3 regions of the Photobacterium angustum genome follow, and region 1 is predicted to be linked to each of the others. Evidence: riboswitches for the same ligand, from Rfam matches in the RefSeq annotation. Region 1 holds a riboswitch; each other region holds the start of a gene.
What was found. A riboswitch is a leader RNA that binds a small molecule or an ion and turns the genes downstream of it on or off. The one in region 1 is predicted to bind lysine.
Positions count from the first base shown of each region.

Region 2: linked by a shared signal. The riboswitch ahead of BTO08_RS04275 (Na+/H+ antiporter NhaC family protein) and the one ahead of BTO08_RS08145 (Na+/H+ antiporter NhaC family protein) in region 1 are both predicted to bind lysine.
Region 3: linked by a shared signal. The riboswitch ahead of lysC (lysine-sensitive aspartokinase 3) and the one ahead of BTO08_RS08145 (Na+/H+ antiporter NhaC family protein) in region 1 are both predicted to bind lysine.

Region 1 is NZ_MSCJ01000001.1:1,888,074-1,895,876, reverse strand. It holds gene rnd (ribonuclease D) at 1-898, shown strand, start outside; gene minE (cell division topological specificity factor MinE) at 956-1,219, opposite strand; gene minD (septum site-determining protein MinD) at 1,226-2,038, opposite strand; gene minC (septum site-determining protein MinC) at 2,063-2,767, opposite strand; gene BTO08_RS08160 (YcgL domain-containing protein) at 2,988-3,266, shown strand; gene BTO08_RS08155 (lytic murein transglycosylase) at 3,274-4,242, shown strand; gene BTO08_RS08150 (H-NS family nucleoid-associated regulatory protein) at 4,470-4,865, opposite strand; lysine riboswitch at 5,226-5,406, shown strand; gene BTO08_RS08145 (Na+/H+ antiporter NhaC family protein) at 5,492-7,090, shown strand; gene BTO08_RS08140 (thymidine kinase) at 7,253-7,803, shown strand, end outside.
Region 2 is NZ_MSCJ01000001.1:997,899-1,005,701, forward strand. It holds gene BTO08_RS04260 (cystatin domain-containing protein) at 1-315, shown strand, start outside; gene BTO08_RS04265 (Qnr family pentapeptide repeat protein) at 419-1,069, shown strand; gene BTO08_RS04270 (VOC family protein) at 1,130-1,570, opposite strand; gene BTO08_RS04275 (Na+/H+ antiporter NhaC family protein) at 1,678-3,258, opposite strand; lysine riboswitch at 3,343-3,516, opposite strand; gene ccoP (cytochrome-c oxidase, cbb3-type subunit III) at 3,653-5,851, opposite strand; gene ccoO (cytochrome-c oxidase, cbb3-type subunit II) at 5,848-6,456, opposite strand; gene ccoN (cytochrome-c oxidase, cbb3-type subunit I) at 6,449-7,803, opposite strand, start outside.
Region 3 is NZ_MSCJ01000001.1:2,598,482-2,606,284, forward strand. It holds gene BTO08_RS11690 (PglL family O-oligosaccharyltransferase) at 1-382, shown strand, start outside; gene BTO08_RS11695 (pyridoxal-phosphate-dependent aminotransferase family protein) at 436-1,554, opposite strand; lysine riboswitch at 1,793-1,977, shown strand; gene lysC (lysine-sensitive aspartokinase 3) at 2,079-3,449, shown strand; gene metH (methionine synthase) at 3,529-7,197, opposite strand; gene BTO08_RS11710 (cation:proton antiporter) at 7,392-7,803, shown strand, end outside.

The DNA.
Region 1 (7,803 bases):
AGTGCTTCACGCCTGTGGTGAAGATTTAGAAGTATTCCAGCATCATGCAGGTTGCTTACCAACACCAATGTTTGATACTCAGTTAATGGCAGCCTTCCTTGGGCATGGCATTTCAACGGGCTTTGGCGCATTAGTGAAAGAATACGTTGGTGTTGAACTTGATAAAGGTGAAGCTCGAACGAATTGGCTTGCCCGTCCTTTAACGGCAAAGCAACTTGATTATGCTGCTGCAGATGTTTATTACCTAAAGCCGTTGTTTGAAACCTTATTAGCTAAGGTAGAGGAACGAGGTTACATGGAAGCATTACAACAAGAATGCGAATCTGTCATGCAACGTCGTATTAAGCCCGTTGATCCTGAAAAAGCGTATCTTGATATTAAAAACGCATGGCAGTTAACTCCACAACAACTCTCAGTTTTGCAAAAAGTTGCAGCGTGGCGAGTACGTGAAGCGCAGAAACGCGATATTGCATTAAATTTCATTGTCAAAGAATTACATTTATGGAAATTAGCGCGTTTTAATATCAAATCACGAGCTGGGCTTGAGAAAGAAGATTTTGAGCCAATGGAGATCCAACGTCACGGTAACCGTTTATTGAAAATGGTGCACGATTGCGATCGTATTGCAGCGCAAGATTATCCCGCGAAAATAGAGCGTTTGGTTGATTTTCCACATTATAAGCAGATGGTAAAATACATCAAAGATGTTGTAACAGATGTTGAAAAAGAGACCGGCTTAGCGCCTGAGTTTTTAGCTTCTAAAAAGCAGATCCACCAAGTGTTATCTTGGGCATGGAAATATCAGCGTCAAGATGAAAAACGTCCTGAGATGTTGAAAAACTGGCGTCGTGATTTATTTGAGCAACGTGTATTAGCGCTATTAGACGAAAAAGCCTAATTGATTTATTACGATGCATTAGAAAAGAAAAAACCCGCTGTTGCGGGTTTTTCTTTATTAACGTTCTTCGTCTGGTAACGTTACGTTAAGTTCGAGTACTGATAAATCTTCCTCTTTATGATCAAGGTTTACAGACACTTGATTCGGGTCGATTTGAACGTACTTACTGATCACATCTAAAATGTCTTGCTTTAATTGAGGCAAGTAGGCTGGAGCCGGTTGTCCAGCACTACGACGTTCAGCGACGATAATCTGTAACCTTTCCTTTGCTACATTCGCTGTGGTTGTCTTTTTCGGGCGGAAAAACTCAAGCAGTGCCATATTACATTAGCCTCCAAATAAACGTTTTAGGAAGCCTTTCTTCTCTTCCTCTAAGAATTTAAATGGGCGATCCTCACCCAATAAACGAGCAACAGTATCTTCATAAGCAATACCTGCGTCAGATTCTTTATCGAAAATAACGGGTTCACCTTTGTTCGATGCATTTAGTACTGCTTGGCTTTCAGGAATAACACCTAAAAGAGGGATGTGTAAAATTTCTTCAACATCTTGAACACTTAGCATCTCACCTTGAGTTACACGTGTTGGGTTATAACGTGTAAGAAGAAGGTGTTGTTTAACTGCGTCTTTACCTTGTTCTGCTCGACGAGATTTAGAATCTAGAATACCTAAAATACGATCAGAGTCGCGAACAGAAGAGACTTCAGGATTCGTTGTTACAATAGCTTCATCAGCAAAGTAAAGTGCCATTAAAGCACCGGTTTCAATACCTGCTGGAGAATCACAGATAATGAAATCAAAATTCATTTTATCCAAGTCATTTAAAACACGCTCAACGCCTTCACGAGAGAGTGCGTCTTTATCACGAGTCTGAGATGCAGGTAAAACAAAAAGGTTGTCAACACGCTTATCTTTAATTAATGCTTGGTTCAGATTCGCTTCGCCGTTGATAACGTTTACGAAGTCATAAACGACACGTCGCTCACAACCCATAATGAGATCAAGGTTACGTAGACCAATATCAAAATCAATAACCGCCGTTTTTTTACCGCATAATGCTAGACCAGATGCAATGGCTGCGCTTGAAGTTGTTTTACCAACGCCGCCTTTACCTGAAGTAACAACGATAATTCGTGCCATTTACTAAATTCCTTATTAAAACTTTTATAAAGCAAGGTGCTCGATGCTAAGCGTATTATCAGCAATTGAAATTACAACACCGTTGCCCCAGAACTCATCCTGAATGTTATCACTTAGCCAGTAGTTTCCTGCAACTGAAATTAGTTCAGATTGCAAGTTCTGACAGAAAATTGTCGCTTCTAGGTCTCCGTTCGCTCCAGCTAATGCTCGACCACGTAACGTACCGTAAATATGAATACAACCATCAGCAATAATTTCAGCGCCCGCACTCACATGGTTGAGAATGATAAGGTCACGATTTTTAGCGTAAATCTGTTGACCAGAACGAACAGGAGTGCGAATGATAAGTGCGGACTCTCGGCCTTGAACTGGCTGAGAAGATGGCTCTGCTTCAGTAGATTCTGCTGTTGTTTTTTCTTTCACCGTGCGTGCGGCATTCATAATAGCAAATCCAGCAGATTTTGCTTGATTTTGTAACGCTTGTTCTTTACAACCGCTGATACCTACAGGGATCATGCCCGCGTCGACAATTGCTACTTTTAATTGCTCAAAATTAATATCTTTGCCTGCATTAGAGATATCGATAACAACGGGAGCTGATGCAAAGAAATTAGGTGCGAGTTCAATTTTTTCTTTAAGGTGATCGGTCGCTTTTTTGATATCACCATCAATTAAATGAAGTGCAGAGAGCGTAAATGAGCTCCCTTTAAGTTCAGTTGTCTTGGTCATGGCATTATTATGGGTAATACTTAAATTAACCATTCTTGTTGATTATCACAAAGGTACTAGCATGGTATATTCCCTAGCAGTTAGGGGCAAGTTATCCTTGCTTTGACATTGGAAATTCAGACAAAAGTCTCATCCTGTATGGTGAAAAATAAACCAGCGGGGAATGATACGTTAAAATAGCTGTCTGAAAGAATAAGCTTTAACAAATAGGTGAATTGAAATGTTGTGTGCAATCTATAAAAGCTTAAAAAAAGATAACACATATTTATATGTAAATAAGAAAGATGATTTCTCCGATGTGCCTGAAGTATTAATGAATACTTTTGGTAAACCGCAATTTGTTATGGTGATAAAGTTAGAAGGTAGAAAGTTAGCCTTGGCCGATGTTGAAAAAGTAAAAGAAGCATTAAAGACCGTTGGCTTCTATCTTCAGGTTCCACCGCCAGTAACAAATTTATTGGATCAATATAAAGCCGAGAAAGCCGGCAGAGTTAATTAAGGTTATTATGCATAAGCGTTTTATATCGGCCGTTGTGGCCTTAGGATTAGGGATTTCCTCAACAGCTTTTGCTGCTGATGAAGGGTTTAACGCATATATAAATAAGCTAAAAGCAGAGGCGCGTAGTAATGGTATTTCTGAGCCTATTCTCGATTCTGCTTTTAAAGACATTACATTTACTCATCGTGCAGTAAAGGCGGATAAAAACCAACCTGAGAAAAAGTTAACATTAGATCAATATATTCCACGCGCTGTACCTGATTGGAAAGTCAAACAAGCACGTCGTTTATATCAAGAGAATAAAACAACGTTAGATCGTATAGGTAAAGAATACGGCGTACAGCCACGTTTTATTGTCGCGTTGTGGGGAGTTGAAAGTAATTTTGGTAAATTACAAGGTAATTACCATGTTGTCGAAGCATTAACCACGTTGGCTTATGAAGGCCGTCGTGAAGCCTTATTCCGTAAACAAGTAATGGCAGCATTACAAATTCTTCAAGAAGGTCATATTACAATTGATGAGATGAAAGGATCATGGGCAGGGGCGATGGGTCAATGCCAATTTATGCCAACATCTTATTTAACCTTTGCGGTTGATGGTAATAATGACGGCAAAGCAGATATTTGGAATACAAAAGCGGATGTTTTTGCATCTGCAGCGAATTATCTAAAAAAATCAGGTTGGAATGATAAATATACTTGGGGACGTCAAGTTAAGGTCCCATCATCATTATCGGCTGATTTAAAAGGTACGGGTGTAGAAAAGACAAAAACACTGGCGCAATGGCAAACATTGGGTGTTCGCACAATGAGTGGTGGGAATTTACCAAAAGAAGACATTGATGCGTGGTTAATTCAACCTGATGATGAACATGGACGCACTTACCTTGTGTACGGTAATTATCAAACATTAATGAAATGGAACCGTTCTCATTATTTTGCTTTAGCTGTCAGCCATCTTGCTGATCGTATTTAATAGTTATAGCCATAATAATAGGTTATCTGTATTGAAAGTCAGGCTCTACTGCCTGACTTTTTATTTTGATATGTGCTTTATATATTTCAAAACTAATAAAGGTTTACTTAGATATACCTTTAAGCAATGTTAAAACATATTTTTTAGATAGGTGTCTATAATTTTGGGTTTATGGAAGTATAAAAAAAGCCCAACTAAGTTGAGCTTTTTAAATATATGGCAGGAAATTAGATTTCAAATTCTTCTAAAGATTTACCATTTTCAAGTGCTTGCTTAAGCGCGCTTGGTGTACGGCCTTGGCCTGTCCACGTTTTTTCTTCACCGTTTTCATCGATGAATTTATATTTAGCTGGACGTGCAGCACGTTTTGCTTTTGGTGCTTTTGAAAGGCTTGCTAACAATTCTTCAGGGTCGATACCATCAGCTAATAGCATTTCACGATATTGAGCTAATTTTTCATTACGCTCATTTTCTTTTGCTTGTTCTTCTTCTTCAGCTTCAGCACGTTCTTGAACAACGGTAGTTAATTTCTCTAAAGCTTCTTCAAGTTGCTCTAAAGTATATTCACGAGAAAGCGCACGAAGACTACGAAGGTTTAAAAGTGCTTTCATTGCATCAGACATTTTTATATTTCCTGTTATTTTTAACTAACTGTAAATAATAATAGCAGTGTCGAATCATTTATTACAATAGTAATGCTTTTATTCTTTATGTCAAAACACTTTAAACGTTCTTTATTGTTAATTGTTAATAATAGCGATATTCGTATCTTTATAAAAAAACGAATATCGGATTTATGCTTAATAGATGTTTACATAGTTACAAAATGAAACATATCTGCTCGTAGGTTCATACTATTTAATGGGTGAAGCTATACTTAGATAAGATTTATTTATAAAACAATGCCATTTGATGTGTTGTTAAATGTTTCACGTGATGTTGTTGCAAATAATGAAACATTACGTAGAATAATCGCAACCTTGATGTAAGGTAGAGGCGCGTTATCTAATAGTAATTAACAAGAGGGTGAAACCAATGACGGTTAATGAAAGGAGCTAATGCCGAAGTAAGAGTGACGTCAAATCCTTTTTCTGGGGTTGTATTGAATAAGTGCAACACTGCCATAGTATATAATCATATTCACTATGGAGCGCTACTGTGAAAGAGAAGAGCTAAGATGTTCTTCAAATATGGTTAACCACCATGTTATCCAGTAGATCTCCAACCTAATTCGGTTGTCTTTGAGATCATGAATTTAGTAGATTACTCCCATTCATTAGTATCCATTATTCCTCCTATTGTTGCGTTAGGGTTAGCGATACTTTCTCGGCGTGTGTTAGTTTCTCTTGGTGCGGGTATCGTATTAGGAGCACTTTATTTAAATGATTTTTCATTTAATCATTCAGCTTCTTATTTAGGAGACACAATACAAAACTTATTCATATCTGATGGTGGCATTAACACCTGGAATATGAGTATTGTTTTATTCCTCATTATATTAGGCATGACGACAGCATTGTTAACATTGTCTGGTGGTACTCGTGCATTTGCTGCATGGGCACAAACAAAAATTAAAACGAAAAGGGGCGCGAAACTGCTTGCTGCCTTTTTAGGCGTGTTTATTTTTGTTGATGATTACTTTAATAGTTTAGCGGTGGGTTCTATCGCTCGTCCTGTAACGGATCGCTATTATGTATCTCGTTCTAAATTGGCTTATATATTGGATTCAACAGCCGCTCCAATGTGCGTTCTAATGCCTGCATCGAGTTGGGGGGCGTATATAATTACATTAATTGGCGGTATTTTAGTTACTCATGGGGTAACAGAATATACACCTTTAAGTGCCTTTTTAACGTTAGCGCCAATGAACTTCTATGCTATTTTTGCTTTAGCTATGGTTTTTGTTGTGTCTTGGTTCCAATGGGATATTGGACCAATGAAAAAACATGAGATGGCAGCAATGCATTGTCGTGGATTTGATGAAGGCAGTGATGTTGATGAACAAGCAAAAGATTTAACTGACGAATTAGAAATTGTTGAAAGTACGAAAGGTAAAGTTGGTGATTTAATTTGGCCGATTATTATTTTAATATTTGCCACGTTCTTTTTTATGATTTTTACAGGCTATCAAGCATTAGCAGCAGACGGTAAATCTTTTGCTCTGCTAGGTGCGTTTGAAAATACTGATGTCGGTAAGTCACTTTGTCTTGGTGGTTTATTTGGCTTAATTGCCGCGATTATTCCTGTTATTCGACAGCGTATTGCATTTAATGAAGTTATTCGCACATTATGGATTGGTGCTAAATCCATGTTTGGTGCGATTTTAATTTTATTATTTGCTTGGAGTATTGGTAGCGTTATTGGTGATATGAAAACGGGGCAATATTTATCAACCCTCGTACAAGGGAATATTAACCCTATGTTATTACCGATGATCTTATTTTTATTATCAGGCGTGATGGCATTTTCTACAGGTACCTCATGGGGCACGTTTGGCATTATGTTACCTATTGCTGGTGATTTAGCTGGGGCAACCGATATTACCTTGATGCTACCAATGCTAGCGGGGGTATTAGCAGGTTCTGTATTTGGTGATCACTGTTCACCGATTTCAGATACTACAATATTGTCTTCAACGGGTGCTCGTTGCCATCATATTGATCATGTCGCAACGCAACTTCCTTACGCAGTTTCTGTCGCCTTTGTTTCTACTATTGGCTTCCTTGTGCTAGGTATTACTGATTCATTACCCGTAGCCTTCATCGCGGCTATAATTACTTTTATTATGGTTTGTGTGTTGTTTGCTTGGTTATCACGACGTACTTATGTCCCAACAGTAAAAAGCTGATTTTATCTCTGCTCTTTTAAGCCCATACACTTTTCATAAAAAAGAGTATGGGCTTTTTTGTAACTAATTTGTACTTGTTAAGTCTATCACTTTTCATTGTGAGTGAATTTCTGTAGCATCGGCGCAGTTTTTTTAAACCAATCGTATTACTAGGGAATCCTCATGGCCCAAATGTATTTCTATTACTCTGCTATGAATGCAGGGAAATCGACCACATTATTGCAATCCTCATTTAATTATCGCGAAAGAGGAATGACCCCCGTTATTTTTACTGCTGCGATTGATGATCGTTTTGGTGTGGGTAAAGTCAGCTCTCGCATTGGTTTAGAAGAAGAGGCTGAGCTATTTAATGCAGAAGATGATTTATTCGAACGATTAAAAGCGTTATCGGATAAAGGTAAAATTGATTGCGTATTAATTGATGAATGCCAGTTCTTATCTAAAGCGCAGGTTTATCAATTAACGGAAGTGGTCGATAAACTCGATATTCCAGTTTTATGTTACGGTTTACGTACAGACTTCTTAGGTGAACTTTTTGAAGGTAGTCGTTACTTATTATCGTGGGCGGATAAGTTAGTTGAACTAAAAACAATTTGTCACTGTGGTCGCAAGGCTAACATGGTGATCCGTCAAGATGAAACCGGTCGTGCTATTGCTGATGGTGAACAAGTTGAAATTGGTGGCAATGCTCGTTACGTATCGGTATGTCGATT
Region 2 (7,803 bases), 890 kb from region 1:
GATGAGGCGAATATGCAAGAAAGTTGTAATTTTTCTCACGCAATTGTTGGTGGTTGGGCACAAGGCGACATAACACCTGAAGTGGAACAAGCAGCAAAAGATGCCGTTAAAGCAATCTCTGGTGATCATCAGCTAGGTAAAATTTATCATGTAACACAGCAAGTAGTTGCAGGTATGAACTACTCAATTACGTTTAGTATTGAAAATGGTGATTACTACAATGCGACTGTTTTCCGTAGCCTACAGAATACTTATGATGTTAAAGATGTAAAACAAGTATCATCAGTAGCTTCGAACTGTGATGTACATAAGTAACTAAATAATAAGTTCTAATAGAATGAGAAAGCGCTATTATTGAGCAATCAGTAATTGCGCTTTTTTTGTTTGATTAGTCGCATGGTAATAGAAGAGATTGTGTATGCATGTTGTAGGTCAGTGTTATCAAGATGAAAACTTTTCTAAACAAGAATTGTCTGAAGCTACTTTTGAAAATTGTCAGTTTTATCGTTGTGATTTTTCACGTGCAAATTTAGTTGAAGCGAGTTTTATCAACTGTAATTTTATTGATGTAGGGGATGACAAAGGCTGTGATTTTTCCTATTCAAAACTCAAAGATGCGAGTTTTAAGCAGTGTAATTTGTCAATGGCTAGTTTTCGTAATGCGCAGTGTTTTGGCATAGAAATGCGACAATCTAATCTCCAAGGCGTTGATTTTCAATATGCTTCTTTTTCAAATTATATTACCCATAATACTTTCTTTTGCTCTGCATTTATAAGCGGCTGCAATTTACGTTACAGCAATTTCGAAGACATAAAATTAGAGCAGTGCGAACTGTTTGAAAACCGATGGAACGGGGCTAATTTGTTGGCTACATCGTTTAAAGGATCTGACTTAAGTCGCGGTGAGTTTTCATCTGAGCAGTGGCGCCAATGCGTTGTAGAAGACGCAGATCTCTGTCATGTGGATTTAGAGGGTGTTGATATTCGACGTGTAAATTTAAGTGGTGTAAAAATTTGCGATTGGCAACAAGAGCAATTACTAAGTCAACTGGGCATTATTGTGCTTTAAAACGCTATAAAAAGGTCGGTATTATTTAAATAAAATAATACCGATATACAATGCTATTTTTTACCATTCACCTTGGTTTTGCATCGAAGCCCAAGGTTCAGCTGCTTCTAGTGCGTCGCCTTTTTGTAGCAGTTCAATCGAAATACCATCAGGTGAACGCACAAATGCCATATGTCCATCACGGGGTGGGCGGTTAATAACGACTCCATTATTTTGTAAATGAGCACATAAATCGTAAATATTATCGACGGCAAAAGCGAGGTGACCAAAATTACGACCACCAGTGTACGATTCTGGATCCCAGTTATAAGTTAGTTCTAATAAAGGCGACTGTGTTTCTTTTGCCGTTTCTGCCTGATTAGGTGCAGCTAAAAATACTAGTGTAAAACGTCCACGTTCGCTTTCTTTACGTCGAATTTCTACCAAACCAAGCTTGTTACAGTAAAAATCCAGTGAAGCATCTAAGTTGCTCACTCGTACCATGGTATGTAAGTATTCCATTCTATTTCCTAACTTTTATACAAAAAAATCCCCGTTGTCTTAATACTTAGCATAAAGCAAATGTGTATTAAAACGAACGGGGATTATTAGATTTTATGATCTAATGTTTATGCTATTACTGCTTGCAGTTGTTTCTTATGACGACGTAGGTGAATCGTACAACATGCAAGGAACCAAACAGAACTTACAGCAATACCCGCAACTGTTGAAGATAAGATGCCCATTGCTAGATAGCCTAATAGTGCGCCAATAGCGACAGTCAATGCATAAGGTAGCTGAGTCATCACGTGATCCATATGGTGACTACCTGCACCTGTTGCAGACAAGATACTTGTGCTTGAAATAGGTGAGCTGTGATCACCAAAGACAGATCCTGCAAGTACTGCAGATAACATCGGCATTAATAGGTGAGCATCACTTGCTACCGCCATATCACCAGCAAGTGGTAACATGATACCGAACGTGCCCCAGCTTGTGCCTGTCGCAAATGACATTGCACATGAAAGGATGAAGACTAACGCTGGTAGTAATTCCGTTGGGAAACCACCTTTAGTTAAAGAGGCTAGGTACTGGCCTGTAGACATATCACTCACAACAGTACCGATCGTCCATGCAAACAATAGAATAATGATTGCAGGGATCATCGCTTGTACACCTTGAGGTGCCGCAGTTAACCAAGTCTTACGTGGTAGTTTTAAACGTAAAGCTAGAAGAATAGAAACAGCTAGGCTACATAAAGATGCATTAACCAATGAAGCACCTAGATCGGTATGCTCTAAAGAAGCTATCAGGCTAAAAGCTTCGCCTTTTGCGCTTAATACTTCAGCACCACTAATGATCATAAAGATAACGCTGGAGACAGTCAGTGTCAGAATAGGCAATACCATATCAATCATAGTACCTTGGCCTTCAGACTCAGTAGTAATTTCTAAGCCTTTAGGGTGGCCTTTAGATTCATCCCATAGCTTACCTTCTTCTGCCCATTCTTCGTGTTGACGCATTGGACCAATGTTAAGTTGGAAGAAAATAACAACGATAACCATTAATAGCGTAAACACGGCGTACAAGTTCATTGGGATCATTTGAACAAACAATGAAATAGCACTGATATCTGTAATGTGGTTTGTTACTAAAATACCGCTAAGAATAGCAATAATGTAAGCACCCCAAGACGAGATTGGCGTGATAACACAAACAGGTGCAGCCGTTGAATCAAGTAAATAGGCAAGCTTTGCACGTGAAATATTGAAACGGTCTGTTACAGGGCGACAAATCGGCCCCACAGATAAGCTATGGAAAAAGTCATCAATAAAGAAAGCAAAAACCATTAAACCCGTTAGCATATTTGCGCTACGACGATCTTTACAGCGACGAACACCCCATTCAGCAAACGCTTTAGTTGCACCAGTTGCTGTCATTAAGCTGATCAAACCACCGAGCAAAAGCATGAAGATGATCATATTAACGTTACCGCTATTAACAGCACCGTCTGCCCAAACAAGGCCTACAACTTTATTTACGATATATTGAAGCGCCGCTAAAGGGCTGTAATCATTAAGAAGGATTGCGCCTGCAACAATACCAAGGCCAAGTGATAACAATACACGTCGTGTAGTGATTGCTAAAACAACCGCCAGCAAGGGTGGTACAACAGATAGCAGGGAGTCAGAATATTGAACTAGATTCATGGATCTCTTAAACACCTATATAGGTGGAGATCTACCGAAAGGATAGAGAAACAGATTTCAGGAGAAAAAATACTTCTTCGTATCCCTTAGGGTAGCGCTCCATAGACAAAATAACTATGGCAGTTCTGCACTTATTTAATGCAGACCCAGCGATTGTTGACGACACAACAAACACTTCGGCGCCGACTCCTTTCCCCAGACTTCAAAGGTGTCACCCTCCATCTGGATACTTTTAGGCAGCGCGCCTCTACTCAAAGGATTGAAATTTGATGATACCTATTAATTTTGCTTAGGCAATAAAAAGCAGGCATAAAATGCATATTAATTGTAAATATTGTTACTGTTGATGGTATGTTAACCAATTAGTAGCGTTATATTCCATTTAGATAATCGCTTATTCTGTTATGCTATTCGGCTGATTTTGTTCTGGTGTTGTCATCGCGTGTATATTTCCAGCGTAGCCGCCTTTAATTAAATCTTTTCTTACCTCAGCCACTTCTTGTGGGGTGACAGCTACAGTTCTATCACCTAACTTATTGCGGACAAAGCTAATTAACTTCGCGAGGTTGGCATCGCTGATCACCGAGTTAAAGCTACTCATCGGCATAAAGTTACTGTCTTGTTCCATGAAGTTTGGCGATAAACCACGAATGGTAACGGCAATTGTATCGTAAGGATCACTGTGCATAATTATCCCATTGTTAAGCAGTGTAGGGGCGATCCCTTTTCTACCTTTACCGTCTTTACCATGGCATGCACCACAGGTTTGAACATATAAACCATATAGTTTGGCTTCGTTTTCAGGATCGTTGCTACTTAACGGTTTTAGCTCAACGGTTTGAATATCAACATTGGCTGGCACCAAGTCACCAAAACCGGGTGGGTTGAGCTGTGGAACCGATCTATCTAACTCGTTATATTTATCGCCAGTGATCAAGTATTCCGAAATGGCTGCGACGTCTTGTTCTGTCAAGAAACGGGTACTGTTTTGTACCACTTCCGCCATACCACCAAATGCGGTTCCTTTATCTGAATGACCCGTTTTTAAAAAGTCGGTTAGTGTTTTTACATCCCAACGATCTTGATATAGCTCTGTTGCGGTAATATTTGGGGCTTTCCAGCCATCAATCAAATTACCTTGGAATAGCTCTTTTTCTATCAAGGCTTGTGCAACGTTACGTGGAGTATGACATTCCGAACAATGGCCTAACCCCATGGTTAAATATTTACCCCGTTTCCATTGTTCGGTGGCATCTGCTGGGTATTGCAAAGGGTCGGTATTAAGAAAGGCAATATTCCAACCAAGTAGTCCTAACCGGATATTACTTGGGAACATCATCTTGTTTTCTTCATTACGAGTATTCACAAAATTAAGCGATTGCATGTAAGCCCAAAGTGCTTGGGTGTCTTCATCTGTCACATATTGATAAGACGAGTAGGGCATAGCTGGATAAAGGTAGCCATGTTTGCCTTTACCTTTATGTAGCGCATCATAAAATTCATCGTAGGTGTAATCCCCAATACCATAGGTTGGATGTGCTGAAATATTGGTAGAATAAAGCGTGCCAAATGGCGTTAAAAATCCTAAACCGCCACCAAATGGTTCGCCACCTTCACCAGTGTGACAAGCAATACAATCTCCTGCATAAGCAAGGTATTGCCCTTTACTAACCATATCCGGATCAAGCGCTGCGAGTTTCTCGTTTTGTCTATTTCCTTGGTGGCGAATATAAGCACCTAATGCTTGAATTTCGCTATCGCTGAGTTGCTCTTCAAAAGCAGGCATGAGATTGTTTAAGCCATATTTTACCGTCGCAATAATACCTTCAACACTGCCATCGTGAAGCCAGATATTATCGGTTAGATTTGGCGCACCAATCGCAGTATTACCTTTTGCATTACTGCCATGACAAGCCGTACAGTTAGCATCAAATACGGTTTTACCGAGTTCAAGCTTGACCGCGGGCTCTGAGATAATGCGATTTTTTTCAAGTGAAGCGACATAATATGAAACATTCTCAATTTCTTCTTCAGTCAGAATATCTTTCCAGCCAGCCATGACTCCGTTACGACCTTTAACAATCGAATGATGGATCGCCTCATCACTACCACCATAAAGCCAAACGGTATCACTTAAATTAGGGAAATGAAGCTGACCTTGTGCTTGATTTAAATGACAAGCCGCACAATGGGTTTGAAATAAAGCGCGACCAGCGACCACAATTTCAGGCGAGGTACTTAATGCTTGAAATGATGTATCACCATTAGGTACTTGGCTAATTTGTTTGGCTAATGAAGTGGTAGAGGTTGAAGCCGCTTCACTACTTGATTGCCACTTCATGAGTCCTTGCCAGTTTCCCATGCCAGGATAGAGCACCAAAAAAACGGCAGCGATAATGAAAGCGAGAAGATAAGAAAGAAGTAAAAGGTTTGGTACGGCGGCATCGTTTTCATCGATACCATCAAAGCTATCGACGGTTCGATTAGCGTTGGCTGCACTGTTTTTCTTCCAGTAGTACGCAACAACGACGATCATAATTGCGAGAAAAATAAGGGTTAGGATAATGACCCAACCACTCCAAAAAGTACTCATGGTCGTACTCCTTGATCTTGTCCCAGACTTTGTAGATAGGCGATTAATGCCTGTGCCTTGGTTTTACCTTTTACTTCTAATCGTGCCTGTTTAATTTCCTTATCAGTGTAAGGAACACCAAGGGTACGTAATGCAATTAGTTTTGCATCAATATCTTCACCATCAAGTACTTGTTCAAAGAGCCAAGGATAAGAGGGCATAATCGAAGTTGGTACAACATCACGAGGGTTTCTTAGGTGAATGATGTGCCATTGATCAGAATATTTTCGACCTAAATTGGTGAGATCAGGTCCAGTACGTTTTGAACCCCATAAATTGGGATGTTCATAAATATCGTCACTTTCTCGGCTATATCGTCCATAACGTTTAATTTCTGCGTTTAATGGACGTACCATCATGGTATGACAAGTATGGCAACCTTCACTGATATAAATATCGCGCCCAGCAACTTCTAATGCGGTTAATGGTTTCGCGCTTGATTCAGCAATTAACTTATCTTGGTAAAAAAAAGCAGGAAGTACCCATACTAAGAATGAAAAGGCAGCAACCAAAGTTGTTGCAACAATAAGGATCACTACAGATGAGGTAAAATCTTTATTAATCATGAGTATCTACCTTTTCTGTTACTGCATTTTGATGCTTAACTGATCTAGGTTTTGGCTGTTTTAGCGTTCTGTATAGGTTATAAATCATTAAAATTATACCTAACACAAACAACGCACCACCGATAAAGCGAACTAACATCCATGGTGCACTGAAGTTCATCGCTTCGACAAAACTATAGCTAAGAGAGCCATTAGCATCTTCTTTTAGCCACATATAGCCTTGTCCAATTCCAGCAATCCACAGTGCAACGGCATAAAGTACAATCCCAATATGCGCAAACCAGAAATGCCATTTAACTAAACGATTTGACCACAATTGCTCGTGACCATATAAACGAGGGATAAAGTAATAAAATACGGCGATGGCGGACATACCAACCCAGCCCAACGCGCCAGAATGCACATGGCCGATGATCCAATCGGTATTATGAGCAATCATATTAAACCAACGAATAGCTAATAATGGCCCTTCAAAAGTCGCTAACGCGTAATAAACAATGGCAGAGAAGAAAAACCACATGATGTAATCGTGCTTAAGTTTCTGCTTATTGTTGAGCAATGTCATGATGCTATTAAAGGCGCCACCCCATGAGGGTAGCCATAAAATTAACGACATCACTATGCCGAGATTTTGTAACCAATCTGGAACAGAAGAATATATAAGATGGTGTGTGCCAGCCCAAGTATAAAAGCCGACTAAGCCCCAAAAGTGAATAACAGATAAGCGGTAAGAATAAATAGGGCGTTCGGAAATTTTGGGAATGAAATAATAGTTCATACCAATGATGCCAGCGGTTAATAAAAAACCAACCGCATTATGTCCCCACCACCATTGCACGATGGCATCTTCGGCCCCTGAGTAAATAGAGTAAGATTTCCACATCGTGACAGGCAATTCGAGGTTGTTAGCAATAAAAATCATCGCAATAACAATAATGAACGCACCATAAAACCAGTTAGCAACAAAGATATGATGAACGGTGCGTTTAGCAACTGTCATAAAAAATACAATGGCATACATCACCCAGATGACGGCAATTAATATATCAATTGGCCATTCAAGTTCAGCGTATTCTTTTGAGGTAGTAAAACCTAACGGTAGGGTAATAAGGGCGAGAAGAAGGACAAATTGCCATCCCCAAAAGACAGACCAAGCAGCAGTGTTGTTATATAGCGGTGTTTTACAGGTGCGTTGAACAATATAAAAGGATGTTCCCATTAAAAGATTAACGACAAAGCCAAAAATGACGCCGTTAGTATGCAATGGACGAAGACGACCAAATTGAAAGTATTCAGAATCGAGATTAAGGGCAGGCCAATAAAGTTGCGCAGCTAAAATAACACCAA
Region 3 (7,803 bases), 710 kb from region 1:
CTTTATGATAACGACCCTGTATTCAGGTTGGCAGTTAACTAAATTTGAAACCACTCGCCCAGTAAATATTGAATACTTACTTAAGGTGAATAATCCATGGTCGTGGAAAAACCGTTTTGATTGGGACTTACAATTAACCCAGTTACAGCTCGGAATTAGCAGTAATAAGCCAGCACTAATTGAAGACTATATTCAATGGGCAACCGAGAAAGCGAAAACATGGCCGCGACCTGCACTGTATCAAAACCTGATCCTCGCTTACGATGCCCTCGGCAATAAAGAGCAAGCATCACAAATCAGAGATGAAGCGCTGTTCTTGTTTCCATCTTTAAATTTTGAGCAGCAAAACAGCGAAGCAAAGGCAACGTCTGCTGCTAAATAACCATAAAAAATGGCTACCCTATTGGTAGCCATTTTTATTTACTCATCAATAAATTATTTCAATGTAGTTTCTAGCGCTTTTAAACACAGAGCAACATTTTCACTTCTCGCACCATACCCCATCAAACCGATACGCCACGCTTTACCAGCCAGCGCACCTAAACCTGCTCCGATTTCCAAGTTGTAACGTTGCAGCAACTCATTACGTACCTCGGCATCATCAACACCTTCAGGGATATAAACCGCATTGAGTTGGGGTAAACGTGAGGTTTCTTCTACTACAAATTTAATACCAAGCTTTTCAAGCCCAGCTTTAAGCTCTTCATGGGTATTTCGATGGCGCTGCCATGCATTTTCTAACCCTTCGTTTTGCAATAATACCAAGGCTTCATGCAACGCATATAAACTGTTTACAGGTGCTGTGTGGTGATAGCTACGCTTACCTTCACCACTCCAATAACCGAGCACCAAACTTTGATCTAAAAACCAGCTTTGTACTTTGGTTTTACGTTGCTGGATCTTATCTATCGCCTTTTGAGAAAACGTTAATGGCGATAACCCCGGCGTACAAGACAAACACTTTTGGCTACCAGAATAAACCGCATCTAATTGCCACTCGTCCACCAGCAAAGGAACACCACCAAGTGATGTCACCGCATCAACAATCGTTAAGCAATCATGTTTATGGGCAATTTCCGCCAATGTTTTCGCATCACTCAATGCGCCGGTTGAGGTTTCGGCATGAACAAAAGCGACAATTTTAATTTCAGGATCGTTTTGTAACGCTTGTTCCACTAAATCAGGATCAACCGCCGTCCCCCATTCGTTATCCACAACGATAGCAACACCACCGCAACGCTCGACATTTTCCCGCATCCGCTCCCCGAAAACGCCATTACGGCAAACTAGCACTTTATCCCCAGCTTCAACGAGATTAACAAAGCAGGCTTCCATTCCAGCACTACCTGGCGCTGAAACAGCGATAGTAAAGGCATTTTGGGTTTGAAAGGCATATTGCAACAATTGTTTTAATTCATCCATCATGCCTATAAATAACGGATCAAGGTGCCCTACCGTAGGACGACTAAGCGCTTGTAATACTTGCGGATAAATATCTGATGGTCCCGGCCCCATGAGGGTTCGATGCGGCGGGATAAAGCTGGTAATTGTCATTCTTTTGCTCCGTAAAGTCATTGTCCCTGTCGATATTTTTATGTGGAACGCGTTGCTATCTCTTTTAGAGTATTAGAGCCCCTTCATTGGTGCAAGCGACCAATACCCATCTCATGACACATATTGATGAAATATCATATGTAAATAAATTGTCATATTCCATTTGACAACAGGGTGATGAATCTTATTCAATAAGATGATATTTTATTCAAGCACTTATTATTCAAACAGTACGACTTAAAACGGAAGAGGAGCGTTACCTAGGTATCATAATGACAGGACCCCATCCAATCGCCATTATGAGAGGGAGAGTAACGCCGAGGTATAACTGATTAGGGGATGAGTTATATCGGCTATGAAGGTTGAATCCTTCTAGCTGTCACCAAGGTCAATGATTGACATTGGTGGGGAGCTTCTGGGTGAGTGACTATTCACCTCTTATGCTCTCCTGACAGGATGTCGGGAATACTCCCGAAAAAATAGCCTACCTTGTGATGTGTTTACTATTTAGGGAGAAATTAATTATGGACAAGGCTACAACACATTCAGATTCACTAACTGTCGCAAAATTTGGCGGTACCAGTGTTGCTGATTACACCGCAATGAGCCGAAGTGCTGCAATTGTTACTGCTAACCCAGAAACTAAAATTGTGTTAATCAGCGCCTGCTCTGGTGTCACTAATATTCTAGTAGAACTTGCCAATGGCGTGAGCGATTCAACGATCCGTCAACAGCGTATTCAGACATTGACCCAAACCCACCAAGATGTTCTTGATCAACTTCAGCACCCAGAGAATATTCAAGACGCTATTTACGGCCTACTTGATAACATCGCAACCTTAGCTGAACATGCGGCATCAACAACCTCAGCACAATTGACCGATCAAATTGTTAGCCATGGCGAGTTGCTTTCAACCCATCTTTTTAGTCAAATATTAGTCGAGCTAAACGCCCCAGCTGTACGTGTAGATATTCGTTCCATCATGCGTACTGATGATCAATTTGGTAAAGCGATCCCACAGCCAGAAACCATTAAGCAATTAGCAACTGAGCAATTATTACCACTATTAGACAATAATATCGTGGTATCACAGGGCTTTATTGGATCAAACAGCCAAGGTGTTACGACAACACTTGGTCGTGGGGGGAGTGACTATAGTGCCGCTTTAATTGCAGAAGCCGTAAATGCTAGCACATTAGAGATTTGGACTGACGTACCGGGTTTATACACTACCGACCCACGTATTACATCAGCCGCGAAACCGATCAAAGAGATCAGTTTTAGTGAAGCTTCTGAAATGGCAAACTTTGGTGCTAAAATTTTACACCCATCAACTCTAGTGCCTGCTGTTCGTCAACAGATCCCAGTATTTGTAGGTTCATCAAAAGCACCAGAGCAAGGCGGTACTTGGATCAGACAATCCGTTGAAGAAGCGCCACTATTTAGAGCACTCGCATTACGTGCCAACCAAACCATGGTGACACTTACTAGCTTAAATATGTTCCATGCATATGGCTTTCTAGCAGAAGTCTTTCGTATCTTGGCTGAACATAAAATCTCAGTTGATCTCATCACAACCTCAGAGGTAAGCGTTTCACTTACCTTAGATCAAACCGATACTGGTGGCGGTGCGCCAACTCTTCCGCTTCAAGTCGTTGAAGAATTAAGCCAATTATGTGTGGTTGACGTCGAGCAAGGGCTATCACTGGTTGCACTTATCGGTAACCAAATGAGTGATACGAAAGGCTCAGCAAAAGATATCTTTGGCGCGCTAGAAGATCATAACCTTCGTATGATTTGCTACGGTGCTAGCCCACATAATTTATGTTTCTTAATTAATGAAGATGAAGCTAAAGACGTGGTTCGCACACTACACGCATCTTTGTTGGAATAAGCTCTTTCTAACGAACCCAAATAAAGTTCCGATAAACAAAAAGGCGCATTGAGCGCCTTTTTTAACTATTGATTAAGCATTAAAGATTTGGGCCTAACCATTTCTCAGCTTCGATCAAATCCCAACCTTTTCGATCAGCATAACTTTCTAACTGATCTTGCTGGATCTGAGCAACCGCAAAGTAACGAGAATCAGGATGTGAGAAATACCATCCCGATACTGCAGCACCAGGCCACATCGCATAACTTTCCGTTAGTACCATGCCAGTATTTTTCTCTGCATCAAGTAACTGCCAAATAGCACCTTTTTCGGTATGCTCAGGACATGCGGCATAACCAGGAGCTGGACGAATGCCTTGATACTTTTCTCGGATCAAATCGTCATTATTCAGATCTTCATCGGCTGCATAGCCCCAAATCTCTTTACGTACCATTTCATGCATACATTCAGCAAAGGCTTCCGCTAATCGATCCGCGACGGCCTGTACCATAATGGCATTGTAATCATCACCTTTTGCTTTGAATTGCTCGGCAATATCATATTCACCAATACCACCGGTTACCGCAAAAGCGCCAATCCAATCAGCCTTGCCGCTCTCTTTAGGCGCAATATAGTCAGATAAACAATAGTTAGGACCTTTCGGCTTTTTGGTTTGCTGACGTAAACCATGCAGTACCGTTAAGACTTCTGTTCGGCTATCGTCGGTGTAAACTTCAATGTCATCACCGACATTATTAGCAGGGAATAAACCACAAACACCGTTAGCTTTAATCATGCCTGTTTTCTCGATCTCATCTAAGATTTTATTAGCATCATTAAACAACTTGGTCGCCTCTTCACCGACAACTTCATGACGAAGAATCGTTGGGTATTTACCACTTAATGACCACGTCATGAAAAATGGCGTCCAATCGATATACTTACGAATTTCAGCTACAGGGAAATCAGTGAAGGTGTGAACACCGGCTTTTTTCGGTACTGGCGGCGTATAATTTTGCCAATCAATATTAACCGCATTAGCACGTGCTTCTTCTAACGAAATAGGTGCGGTACGTGGTTTCTTACGCGCATGTTGTTCACGTACCACATCGTACTCTTGGTTTAAACGCTCAACAAACGCTGGCTTTTGTTCATCAGACAATAACGCTGAACAAACACCTACCGCGCGTGATGCATTAGATACATACACTACTGGCTGATTGTAGTTTTGCTCAATCTTAACCGCCGTGTGGGCTTTAGAAGTTGTTGCACCACCAATAAGCAAAGGAATATCGAATCCTTGTCGCTCCATTTCTTTAGCAACATGGACCATTTCATCAAGCGATGGCGTGATCAAACCCGACAAGCCAATAATATCGACGTTTTCTTCTTTGGCGACTTTTAGAATTTTATCGCATGACACCATCACCCCAAGATCGATGATCTCGTAGTTATTACATTGCAGTACAACACCAACTATATTCTTACCAATGTCGTGAACATCGCCTTTTACGGTTGCTAGAAGAATTTTACCGTTGGTTTGTCCAGCTTGTTTTTCAGCATCAATATACGGTTCTAAATAGGCAACCGCTTGTTTCATTACTCGAGCCGATTTTACGACTTGCGGTAAGAACATCTTACCTTCACCAAATAGATCACCAACGACGTTCATCCCAGCCATTAATGGGCCTTCGATCACTTCGAGTGGTTTACTGGCTTTCTGACGAGATTCTTCAGTATCTTCAACAATAAATTCGGTTATACCTTTAACTAGCGCATGCTCTAACCGCTTTTCAACTGGCCATCCGCGCCATTCTGCAGCGCTGCGATCTTCTTCAACATTACCGCTATCTCTGTATTTAGCGGCAATGTCTAATAAGCGCTCTGTACTATCATCACGGCGATTAAGCACAACGTCTTCAACCGCATCGCGTAATTCATCCGGCAGATCATCATAAATTGCAAGCTGACCTGCGTTAACAATCCCCATATCCATACCGTTTTTAAAACAGTAATACAGGAAAACAGCGTGGATCGCTTCACGAACAGCGTTGTTACCACGGAAAGAGAAAGACACATTCGACACCCCACCAGATACCATGGCGTACGGCAGTGTTCGTTTGATATCCCCTACCGCTTCAATAAAATCAACGGCGTAATTGTTGTGCTCTTCAATACCGGTCGCAACAGCAAAAATATTAGGGTCAAAGATAATATCTTCTGGCGGAAAGCCGACTTCATCAACCAACACACGATAAGCATTAGTACAAATTTCAATTTTACGTTCGCGAGTATCAGCCTGACCAACTTCATCAAATGCCATCACGATAATCGCAGCACCATAACGACGAAGTAACTTCGCTTGAGTAATAAAGTTTTCTTTACCTTCCTTCAACGAGATAGAGTTAACTACCGGCTTACCTTGAACACATTTAAGCCCAGCTTCTAACACTTCCCATTTAGAAGAATCGACCATTATAGGCACTTTAGATATTTCAGGCTCGGTAGCACAAAGGTTTAAAAAACGTATCATTGCAGCCTTGGCATCAAGCATCCCCTCATCCATATTAATATCGATGATTTGAGCCCCAGCCTCTACTTGCTGGCGAGCAACCTCTAATGCTTCATCATAAAGCTCTTCTTTGATCAGGCGCTTAAATCGAGCAGAACCCGTCACATTGGTACGTTCGCCAACGTTAATAAATAAGGTATCAGCATCAATCGTTAACGGCTCTAATCCAGATAAACGACAAGCTATAGGAATATCAGGTAGTTGGCGAGGTTTCAGGTTTTTAGTCGCTTCATACATGTGGCGGATATGCTCAGGTGTAGTCCCACAGCAGCCCCCCACCATATTGAGAAAACCACTTTTCGCCCATTCATGGATATGTTCCGCCATTTCTTCAGCTTCAAGATCATATTCGCCAAAGGCATTAGGTAAACCCGCATTTGGGTGAGCTGAAACTGCACATTCAGAAATACGCGATAACTCTTCAACATACTGACGTAATTCATCAGGCCCAAGCGCACAGTTCAAACCAAAGGAAATAGGTTTAACATGACGTAATGAGTTATAAAACGCTTCCGTTGTTTGTCCAGAAAGAGTACGTCCCGAGGCATCTGTTATGGTGCCTGAAATCATGACTGGTAGTTCAAAGCCCAACTCTTCAAAAACCCCAGAAACAGCAAAAGCGCAAGCTTTAGCATTCAAGGTATCAAAGATAGTTTCAAGCAAGATAATATCGGCGCCACCTCGAATTAAGGCATGTGTCGATTCAGAATAGGCTTCAACTAGTTCATCAAAGGTAACATTACGATAGCCAGGATCGTTAACATCAGGAGAGATAGAGCAAGTACGGTTTGTCGGTCCTAAAACACCGGCAACAAAGCGTGGTTTTTCTGGTGTTTTAGCGGTCCATTCATCGGCAGCAAGACGAGCGAGACGCGCTGCTTCATAGTTAATTTCCGCGCTCAACGATTCCATGTCGTAATCCGCCATAGCAATCGTTGTAGCATTAAAAGTGTTGGTTTCTAGAATATCCGCCCCGGCTTCTAAATACGCGAGGTGAATATCTTTAATCAGCTGGGGTTGGGTTAATACTAAAAGATCATTATTCCCTTTTAGATCAGAATGCCAATCAGCAAATCGTTGATCTCGATAATCATCTTCTTCCAATTTATAACCTTGGATCATGGTGCCCATGCCACCATCAATGATCAGGATTTGCTCTTCCAACCGCTTATGCAGTAATTCCTTGCTGTTTAACACGTCACTACATCCTTATAATCCATTACAGCTTTGTAACATCCTACCACACTTCAATTAGGGATAAAGAAGGCTAAATATAATTTACACAACAAAAGCTTTTCAAAATAAAACAAATTATCAGTAGCCATTAATTACTGATGGTTTTACTATTTCGTCACAAATTTTCTAACAACCCACCAATCTAGAGGTTACGCATGTCGGTCTATAGCACGCTCTGCTTTCTGGCTGCAGCAGCAATGTTTATTGCTTTTGTAAACAGTAAAATAGGTAAAATGCAAACAACCATTGCCATCACTGCCGGATCATTAATCCTGTCACTATTGATCATCATTGCGGGACAAAACGGTTGGTTCCATCTTGAAGATGTTGCCGCGACTCAAATCAGCAAAATTAACTTTGAAGATTTTCTCTTAAAAGGCATTTTAGGGTTCTTATTATTTGCTGGCGGCTTAGGTATCAAGTTACCCCATCTTGAAGATCAAAAATGGGAAATTACCGTATTAGCACTGGGCGCCACTTTATTTTCCACCTTTTTTATTGGCTTTAGTCTATGGGGTATCTGTCAAGTAATCGGGATTCAACTTGATCTGATTTACTGTTTACTCT